Regions from separate parts of the Micromonospora sp. NPDC051141 genome, predicted to be linked through region 3. Evidence: riboswitches for the same ligand, from Rfam matches in the RefSeq annotation. Region 3 holds a riboswitch; each other region holds the start of a gene.
What was found. Region 3 has a riboswitch for cobalamin ahead of ACIA6B_RS18430 (ribonucleoside-diphosphate reductase subunit alpha). Riboswitches for the same ligand answer to the same signal wherever they lie in the genome.

Region 1: another riboswitch for cobalamin. It lies ahead of cobN (cobaltochelatase subunit CobN); the one in region 3 lies ahead of ACIA6B_RS18430 (ribonucleoside-diphosphate reductase subunit alpha).
Region 2: another riboswitch for cobalamin. It lies ahead of ACIA6B_RS24785 (cell wall anchor protein); the one in region 3 lies ahead of ACIA6B_RS18430 (ribonucleoside-diphosphate reductase subunit alpha).

Annotation. Positions count from the first base shown of each region.
Region 1 covers NZ_JBITFD010000020.1:33,333-36,589, reverse strand. The annotation lists gene cobN (cobaltochelatase subunit CobN) at 1-1,923, opposite strand, end outside; cobalamin riboswitch at 2,259-2,388, opposite strand; gene bluB (5,6-dimethylbenzimidazole synthase) at 2,585-3,226, opposite strand.
Region 2 covers NZ_JBITFD010000014.1:98,231-101,487, forward strand. The annotation lists gene ACIA6B_RS24785 (cell wall anchor protein) at 1-1,413, opposite strand, end outside; cobalamin riboswitch at 1,551-1,699, opposite strand; gene ACIA6B_RS24790 (hypothetical protein) at 1,774-2,259, opposite strand; gene ACIA6B_RS24795 (peptidase) at 2,294-3,257, opposite strand, start outside.
Region 3 covers NZ_JBITFD010000009.1:85,056-88,312, reverse strand. The annotation lists gene ACIA6B_RS18445 (hypothetical protein) at 1-146, shown strand, start outside; gene ACIA6B_RS18440 (cytochrome P450) at 98-826, shown strand; gene ACIA6B_RS18435 (PrsW family glutamic-type intramembrane protease) at 816-1,646, opposite strand; cobalamin riboswitch at 1,779-1,988, shown strand; gene ACIA6B_RS18430 (ribonucleoside-diphosphate reductase subunit alpha) at 2,110-3,257, shown strand, end outside.

The DNA of each region.
Region 1 (3,257 bases), on a different contig from region 3:
GTGCAGCACGAAGTCGTCGAAGTCGTCGGCGTCGGGCATCGCCTCGGCGTGCAGGTCGTGGTGCAGTTCGGCGGCGCAGACCAGGTCCCAGATCTGCGTTCGCACGGTCGGCGCCTTGGCCGGGTCGAGGGCCTGCACGGTGGCGTACTCGTCGAGCAGTTGCTCCAGTCTGGCCAGGTCTCCGTAGGTCTCGGCCCGGGCCATCGGCGGCACCAGGTGGTCGACCACGACGGCGTGGGCACGCCGTTTGGCCTGGGTGCCCTCACCGGGATCGTTGACGATGAACGGGTAGACCAGCGGCAGGTCGCCCAGCACCGCGTCGGGGGCGCAGTCGGCCGCCAGGCCGAGGCCCTTGCCGGGCAGCCACTCCAGGGTGCCGTGCTTGCCCAGGTGCACCACGGCGTCCGCGCCGAACCCACCGTCGGCGACCGGCGCGGCGAGCCAGCGGTACGCGGCCAGGTAGTGGTGGCTGGGCGGCAGGTCCGGGTCGTGGTAGATGGCGATCGGGTTCTCCCCGAAGCCGCGCGGCGGCTGGATCAGCAGCACCACGTTGCCGAAGCGCAGGCCGGCCAGCACGATGTCCCCGCCGTCGGTGTACAGCTCGCCGGGCGGCTCACCCCAGTGCTCCCGCATCCGCTCGCGCAGCGGGGCGGGCAACTCGTCGAACCACCGCCGGTACGTGCGCCCCGGTATCCGGGCCTCGGCGGCGCGCTGCTGCTCCGGGGTGAGCCACTCCACGTCGTGGCCGCCCGCGGCGATCAACGCGTGGATCAGGGCGTCGCCGTCGTCGGGTGGCGGGGCGTCGCCCAGGTGGTAGCCGGCCTCGGCCATCGCCGCGAACAGCCGGACGGCGGAGGCCGGGGTGTCCAGACCGACCGCGTTGCCGACCCGGGAATGCTTGGTCGGGTACGAGCTGAGCACCACCGCGACGCGCTTGTCGGCGGCGGGCACGTGCCGCAGCCGGGCGTGGCGGACCGCGATGCCGGCCACCCGGGCGGCCCGGTCGGGGTCGGCGGCATAGACCGAGAGCCCGTCGGCGTCGATCCGCTTGAACGAGAACGGCACGGTGATGATCCGGCCGTCGAACTCGGGGATGGCCACCTGCATGGCGGCGTCCAGCGGGGACAGTCCGGCGTCGCTGCCCGCCCACTGCTCGCGGGTGCTGGTGAGGCAGAGGGCCTGGATCACCGGCACGTCCAGCGCCGCGAGGGCGCCGACGTCCCAGGCGTCCTCGTCGCCGCCGCCGGAGGCGTCCGCGGCCACCGCTCCGCCGGCGGCGAGCACGGTGACCAGCAGCGCGTCGCACCGGCCGAAGAGTCCGAGCGGACCGGCGCCGGTGGTCAACCCCCGCAGCGAGCCGCAGAAGATCGGCAGCGGGTTCCCGCCGGCGGCCCGTACCGCGTCGGCGAGCACGTCGACGAAGCCGGTGTTGCCGGCCAGCGCGTGCGCCCGGTAGAAGACGATCCCCACGGTGGGCCGGCCGGGCACGATCTCCGGATCGCCGTGCACGCCGTAGGCCGGGGTGGGCACGGGCGGGGCGAAGCCCTCGCCGGTGAGCAGCACCCGGTCGGCCAGGAACCGGGCCAGCCGGCCCAGGTTCGCCGGGCCGCCCTCGACCAGGTACGCGAGCGCCTGGGTGACCACACCGGACGGCACGGTGGAGACCGCCATCAGCTCCGCGTCGGGCAGCGCCTCACCGCCGAGCACCACCGTGGGGACGCCGCCGGCCAGCACGGCGGCCAGCCCGTCCGGCCACGTCTGCCGGCCGCCGAGCAGGCGTACGACGGCGAGATCGACGCCGTCGACGAGCGCGGGCACCGCGTCGGCGGCGACCCGTGCGGGGTTGGCGAGCCGGTAGTCGGCGTCGCTGGCGCGGGCGGCCAACAGGTCGGTGTCGGCGGTGGAGAGCAACAGGATGCGCACGGGAAACTCCGGAGAGTGACGCTCGGGGTCGCACGGAGGCGACCGGGGCGAAGCGGGAGGGGAGCGGCGTCAGCGGGTGCGGCGACCCGCGGCGCGACTCACCGGGACGCGGGTCGGCGAGCGGTCAACGCCGGCGGCAGGCGCCCCGACCGAAGGGGTCCACGGTCCCGGGTGCGCCGGCGCGGGGCATGCCGGCACGACCGGCGCCCTGCCGGGCGACGGGTGCGGCGGAGCGTCCACCGTGCGGGTCATGACGATGATCGTCGATGAAAGAGATGCCGTGCGTCATCGGGTCCTCCTCGGGTGTCCACGCCCTGGGGTACGTCCGACGGCCGAAGTATCCTGGCTTCCGGATCGACGCTCTCCCCCGGCCTTCCAGCCGCACGCACACGGCCGTGACTCGCGAGGGGGGATCGCTCCCCGGTGACAGTGGCGGGACCGCGCCGGAATCGCACCGGCTTCCTTCACTGCCGTCAGGCCGCGAATGCTGCCACACCTTCCGACCCCGGGTCAACGCCCCTCCCGCCAGGGGTGGGCGCGATCGCGCCATCGAAATGCGTTGATCGGTTTCTCCGGATGGGACGCCGTCACGATCACCCGGGCCGGTGACCCTGCCGCGCGATGCCGGCCGGGCCACCGGCCCCGACCCGGTGGACCGACGTCAGCCGGTGACCGATCCGGGGTTCCAGCGGTCGTGGTGGATCGCCGCGCCCAGGGGGCGGCGACGACGCCAGCCGTGCCGTTCGAGATCGGGCACCGCTTCGAGGTGGGTGACGGGGCCGAGGCAGAGCCAGGCGACGGGTCGGATGCCCGCGGGAATGGCGAGCAACCGCTGGAGGAACCGCTCGCGGTAGAACGACACCCAGCCGACGCCGAGGTTCTCGGCGGCGGCGGCCAGCCAGAGGTTCTGGATGGCCAGGCACACGGAGTACAGGCCGGCGTCGGCGATGGCGTGCCGGCCCAGGACCGCGGGGCCGCCACGGTCGGGGTCGTAGGTCACCACGATCGACAGCGTGGACTCCATGATCCCGTCGATCTTGATGCGGGAGAACCGCTGGGCCGCCTCGGCGTCGAGAGTGGCGGCGAACGTGTCACGCTCGGCCCGGACGTGCCGGTGGAACGCTTCGCGCAGGTCCCGGTCACGGACCAGGATGAAATCCCACGGCTGGGACAGTCCGACACTGGGCGCGGCGTGCGCCGCGGCCAGGACCCGGTCGAGGACACCGGGGTCGAGGGGCTCGCCGGTGAACTGGCCGCGGACGTCGCGGCGACGGTGGATCACGTCGTAGATGTCGCTGATCATGGGCAGGCTCCCGCTGCGCTCATGCCCCACC
Region 2 (3,257 bases), on a different contig from region 3:
CGCGACCAGCACGTAGCCGGCGATCGCCGGGCCGGTGGTCGGCAGCCCGGCCAGCCCCGGCGCGGGAGGTGTCGCACTCGGCGCGGCGGTCGCCGCCGGCGGCGTGCTCGGTGTGGTGGCCGACGGGGTCGCCGCCGGAGGGCTCACGGTGTCGCTGGGGCTCGGGTCGACGGTGGCGGTCGGGGTGGCGGTGGCGCTGGTGGTCGGGGTCGGTGATCCGGTGGGGGAGGCGGTGGGCGAGGCCGTGCCGGACGGGGTGGGTCCGGGCGAGGACGGCGGCAGGTCGACGCCGATGCGGCCGAGCGGCACCTGCGCGAGCCCGAGCAGCGCCTGGGCGGTGGCCCGGCGCCACTGGTCCCGGTCGGTGTCCGCGATCCCAGCCGCGACGGCGGTCGTGAAACCCTCGGTGCTGTAGGCGATGGCACCCGCGTCGGCGGTGGCCTTGCCGCCGTTCGCGCCGGTCAGCTGCAGCGGGGTCAGCGCGGCGACGGCGCGGCCGGCCTCGGTGTCGCGTCCGGCGGCGGCGAGGGCCTGCCCGGCCAGGCCGGTGCTGTTGGAGTTCGCGCCGGTCGTCGGCCCCGACCCGCCGAAGGAACCGTCGGTGTGCTGCTGGGCGACCAGCCAGTCGGCTCCCTTGCGCGCCGCCCCGGCCGCCCCGGTGGCGCCGTCGTCAGCGGCGCTCAGCAGCGCCTGCACGGCCATCGCGGTGGAGTCGACGTCGAGGGTGGCGCCGGGTTGTTCGTCGCAGGACGGTGACGGTCCGTCCGCGGTGTCCGGGTAGAGCCGGAAGCCGCCCGCCGCGCACTGCTGCCGGATGAGGAAGTCGACGGTGTCCTGCGGGACGTCACCGCTGCGGGCCAGGCCCAACACGGCGAAGGACTGGTCGAAGGTGTTGCTGGCGTCCGGTCCGCTGTCGGCGGTGACCCGGCTGGTGATCCGACCCCGCTGGTTACCGGCGTCCGCTGCGGAGATCAGCGACAGGGTTTCGGCGCGCAGGTCGTACCCGCCGAAGTCGGTGGGGTCGGCGCCGGCAGCGGAAGCAGCGTAGAGCAGCTTCGCGGTGGCGCCGCCGTCGGTGAAGCCCTCGATGCCCCACTCGTCGTAGCTGTTGTAGGCGCGCACGTGTGCCGCGACCTGCGCCGTGGCGGCCTGGCGGGTGGGCGTGTCCACGCCAGTGGCGGACAATGCGACGAGCCCGTCGATGGTCAGGCCCCAGTCCGGGCCGCCGAACGGTCCGGGCAGGATCCCGTCGGTGAAGTTGCCGCCCAGCCAGGTAGCGGCGTCCCGCGCGGCGGCGGCGTCAGCCGTGGCGGGCGCGGCCAGCACGGTCATGGGTACGGTGAGCGTGGCCAGGGCCGCCGCCGTGGTGGCGGCAAGGCCGGTGCCGAGTCGCCAGGGTGGGGACAGGGGCATAAGGGTGCCTTTCGCGGAGCGGTCGGTGAGAACTCCGGAAAGCATCCGAGACAAACGACACCCCGCTCCGCGAACTGCGGTGAGCGGGGTGGAATCGGACCTCGGCGGCCCGGACTTCACCCTGTAGACCTCGACAGTGGAAGCCGCTCGTCCCAGGCGAGGCGTTCCGGCTCGCGAGAAGGCTCTCGCTCACGGTTGCGGGTCAGCGCCGGCTTCTACCGGCTTCCCCCCACACGGGACGTATGCAGTTGTGTCCCCGGCGTACACCGGGTGCGGTCACCGTACCGCCCGGACGCCGTCCGGCGCCAGGGCGGTGACCGGGACCCGCTGCGATGCCGGTCACCGCCCTGGCGCGGCTCATCAGGGGGCGGTGATGCCCGGTGCGGCGCCGGCGCCGAACGACCAGCCCTCAACGCTGCCCGGGGCGGGGTTGTAGCTGGCCGCGCCGGAGGAGCTGTAGGACCAGGGGCCGCCGTGCGGCGCATGCCAGTACGACCAGTAGGCGGTGGCCGGTGGGGTGTTGACGCACGGGTCCGTCGCGGCGGTCGGCTTGCCGTTGATCCGACAGACGAACGCCAGCCCCCAGCGCTGGGTGCCGGTGACCGTGAACCCGGCACCCTGCAGAGCAGCGATCCCGGTCGCCGGGTCGCCGGGAGCACAGCCGACCTGGATGCCGCCGCCGAGGGCGGCGTAGTCGACGACGACGGTGACCCCCGAGGTGCCGGTGCAGGCCGCGGCCTGCGCGGCCTGCGGCGCGGGCTCGACGGCGGTCAGGGCGACGGCGGCCAGCGCGGCGGTCAGCAGACCGGCGAGCCGGGCCCGGATGGTGGATGGACGAAGGGACACGGATCCTCCTGAAGGTGGTCGGATGGCAGGGCGCTTACGGGCAGGCGAGGACGGGTGCGCCGGGGGCGGCGCCGGCGGCCGACAGGTCGGCGTAGCCGGTGCCGGTGAGGCCGAGGACGGCCTGGGCGGTGGCGCGGGCGGCGGTGTCCGGGTCGAACGCGCCGCCGTCGAAGTCGACCGCGCCCCGCCGGTCTGGCGTCGACGCGCAACCGACCTGCAGCCCGGCCAGGAACCGGTGCGCCCGGGCCCAGGCCAGCGGCCGGCCGGCGGCGCGCAGTGCCTGCGCGGCGAGGCCGGTGCTGTTGGCGTTCGGGACGCCGTCCGCATTGGCGAAGCCACCGTCGGGTCGCTGCACCGAGACCAGCCAGCGCAACCCGGCGGCGGCGTCGGCTCGGCGGCCGGTGGCCCGCAGCGCCTGCACAACCAGGGCGGTAGCGTCCACATCGGAGTGGCACGTCGGTTGGGCGGGCAGCACCGGGTAGCCCCCGTCGGGACACCGGGTGCCGGCCAGCCATGCAGCCGCTACCGGTGGCGCACCCTGCGAGGTGCGATCCAGGGCGAGTAGGGCGAAGGACTGGCTGAAGGCGTTGCTGTAGTCGCCGTAGGCCGACCGGTCGGAGAATCGCCCGGTGGGCGCCTGGAGCGACCGCAACCGGGCGATCAGGTCGACCCCGCCGACGTCGGTCGGGTTCCCGCTGCGGACCTCGACGGCGAGGGCCAGCTTGGCGGTCGCCCCGGCGTACGCCTCGGCGGCGCCGTCGCCGAGGTAACCGTCCCGGACGTCGGGTCGGGTGACCCAGGCCAGGGCCCGCGCGGCGGAGTCGTCGGCGACACCGGCGGCGGCGAAGGCGAACACCGCGTCCAGGGTCAGCCCCTGGTCCGGGTACGCGACGCCGTCGAAGACCACCTCGAAGCGTTCTCCGTCGACGAGTTGCCGGGCCAGCCACCCGGCGGCGGCCTCCGGCCGGTTCGGGCCGGGGACGGCGGCTACCCGTCCG
Region 3 (3,257 bases):
TGGGCCGGGGCGCTCCGGCGGACCTGGTCCGCGACTTCGCCGTCCCGTTCGCGCTGGACGTGATCTGTGACCTGCTCGGCCTGCCGCCGACGACCGGATGCGGTTCCGCCGGTGGGGCGACATGTTCCTCGGCGCCGGCGACCTGAGCCGCGTGGAGGCGGCCCGGTCCGCCGAGGAGATGGGCGGCTACCTGTGGGAGCAGCTCGAACAGCGACGCGGCCGACCCGGCGACGACCTGCTCGGCCGGATCGCGACCGCCGCCGCCGACCAGCCGGTGGACGTCCAGATCAAGCTGCCGATCTCACTCGTGGTGGGTGGCTGGGAGACCACGGCCAGCTCGATCGCCACGTTCGTCCACGTGCTCCAGACCGAGCCGTACGGGCCGGCCGGCACCGGCTGGGCGTACCTTGTCGCGCACCCCGAACGGCTGGACGGCGCGGTCGCCGAGCTGGAGCGGCTGCACTCCACCGCGAACGGCGACGAGATGCCGCGGCGGGTGATGGCGGACGTGACGCTGCCCAGCGGTGCCCGGCTGGCGGCGGGCGACATCGTGGTCCCCTCACACGACGCCGCCAACCGCGACCCGGCGGTGTTCCCGGACCCGGAGCGGATGGACTTCGACCGCCCGCCCACCCCGCACCTGTCCTTCGGGCACGGCGCGCACTACTGCATCGGGGCCCACCTGGGCGCGCTGGAGGTCCGCACCGCGCTCGCCCTGCTGCTGCGGGAGCTGCCCGGCCTGCGCCTCGCGGTGCCGCCGGACGAGGTGCCCTGGAAGCCGGGCCACGCCATCCTCGGCCCGGTCGAGCTGCCGGTCACCTGGTAGCCGGCCCGCCCGCGACGCCGCCGACCGGCTCGGGCGCACCCGGCCACACCGTGGTCACCGCGCCCGGCCGCTCGCGGTCGAGGTGCAGGCGCAGCAGCAGCCAGCCCAGCGACACGCCGCCGATGAACAGGTACGCGGCCGGCGTGCCGAACGTGTCCCAGCAGGTGTGCAACGTGACCGCCGCGGCGAAGGTCAGCAGGAACGCGGCGAGCCGGCGTCCGCCGGGCGCGGCGGCGAGGGCGAACAACGCGCCGGCCGTGAGCCCGGTCCAGGACAGGTGCGCGGCCGGCGCGGTGAGACCGCGGATCAGCAGTGTCTGCTCGACCGCGCCGAGGTTGCCCTGCGACCCGACGAGCGTGGTGAACGCGTAGCCCATCGTCTCCAGCGCGGCGAAACCGGCGCCGGAGGCCACGCCGATCACCAGCCCCTCCCCCGGCGACCGGTGCCGCCGCCACAGCAGCAGGACGCCGACCGGCACGACGAGCTTCGCGGACTCCTCGATCAGGCCGACGAGGACCATCGGCAGCACGCCGAGCCGGTGCAGCGTGTCGTACTCCAACCAGCCGGCCGCGACGACACCGATCACCCCGCCGAGGAACGCGGCGAGGCCGACGATCGCGCCCGGGACCCGCCAGCGGCCGGACCGGCCCTCGGCGAACGTGAGGAACGTGGCCGGCGCGATCGCGGCGCCGAGCACGATCAGCGCGGGTACGAAGTTGATGTTCCGGGTGCCGATCAGGGTCTCCAGCACCAACAGGAACAGTCCGACGCCGACCAGCAGGACCAGGAGCCACGCCCAGCGGCGTCCGAGATTCGCCATGCCGCCCACTATCGTCCCCGGCCCCGGGGAGCGCCAACCGCGGGCGGCGTTCGTCCGGCATCGTGGACGGTGAGACGCAACCGACACGCCTGACCCGACATCTGGTGTTGCCCGCCGGGCATCACCGCCATATATGGTGTCCCCGCAGCTGGTTCGGCCGCGCCTCACCGGCGCGGCCGAGGCAAGAGGGAACCCGGTGGAAGTCCGGGACTGCCCCGCAGCGGTGAGTGGGAACGACCGCCGTCATCAGCACTGGGCCACCGGCCTGGGAAGCGACGGCCAGTAGGCGACCTCGTGTCACGCCCGCGAGTCCGAAGACCTGCCAGCGCGCCGTGCGCTGCCGCGTGCGGCGGTCGACGGTCGCGCGGGACGACCGACGCCAGCAGCCGGGCCGGTCCTGCGTGCCGTGCCCGTTGGCGTTCTCCCGCCGGCCGAGACCATCGGTGACAGCGAGGGAGAGGTCATGACGGTCGTACGGGAGAGTCAGCGGTCCGGTGTTACCGGGCCGGAGCAGCGCCGACTGGCGATGCGGGTCCGCAAGCGGGACGGCGACACCGAGCCGGTCGACGTCAACCGGATCGTCCGGGCGGTCGAGCGCTGGGTCGCCGACCTGGACGAGGTCGATCCGCTGCGGGTCGCCACCCGGACCATCAGCGGGCTCTACGACGGGGCGAGCACCGCGGAGCTGGACCGGTTGTCGATCCAGACCGCGGCGGAGCTGATCGGCGAGGAGCCGCAATATTCCCGGTTGGCCGCCCGGTTGCTGGCCGCGTACGTGGACGAGGAGGTCCGCGGACAGCAGGTGACGCGCTTCAGCGAGTCGATCGGGTACGCCCACGGGCTGGGGCTGATCGGTGACGACACCGCCGCGTTCGTGGCCCGCCACGCCGGTGAGCTGGACGACGCCGTGGACCCGGCCGGTGACCTGCGGTTCGAGTACTTCGGACTGCGTACCGTGGCGGACCGTTACCTGCTGCGGCACCCGGAGTCGCGGCTGGTGGTGGAGACGCCGCAGTACTGGCTGCTGCGGGTGGCCTGCGGGCTGTCGCACACCCCGGCCGAGGCGGTCGGTCTGTACCGGCTGATGTCCAGCCTGGCCTACCTGCCCAGCTCCCCCACGCTGTTCAACTCGGGCACCCGGCACACCCAGATGTCGTCGTGCTTCCTGGTGGACTCGCCCCGCGACGAGCTGGACTCCATCTACGAGCGCTACCACCAGGTGGCGAAGCTGTCGAAGTTCTCCGGCGGCATCGGCATCTCCTGGTCGAGGGTGCGTGGCCGGGGCGCGCTGATCCGGGGCACGAACGGGCGGTCGAACGGCATCGTGCCGTTCCTCAAGACGCTCGACGCCGGGGTGGCGGCGGTGAACCAGGGCGGCCGGCGCAAGGGCGCGGCCTGCGTCTACCTGGAGCCGTGGCACCCGGACGTGGAGGAGTTCCTGGAGCTGCGGGACAACACCGGCGAGGAGTCCCGGCGGACCCACAACCTCAACCTCGCCAACTGGATACCGGACGAGTTCATGCGCCGGGTCGAGGCGGACGAGGACTGGTCGCTGATCGACCCGTCCGACGCGCCGGAACTGCCCGACCTGTACGGCGAGGCGTTCGACGC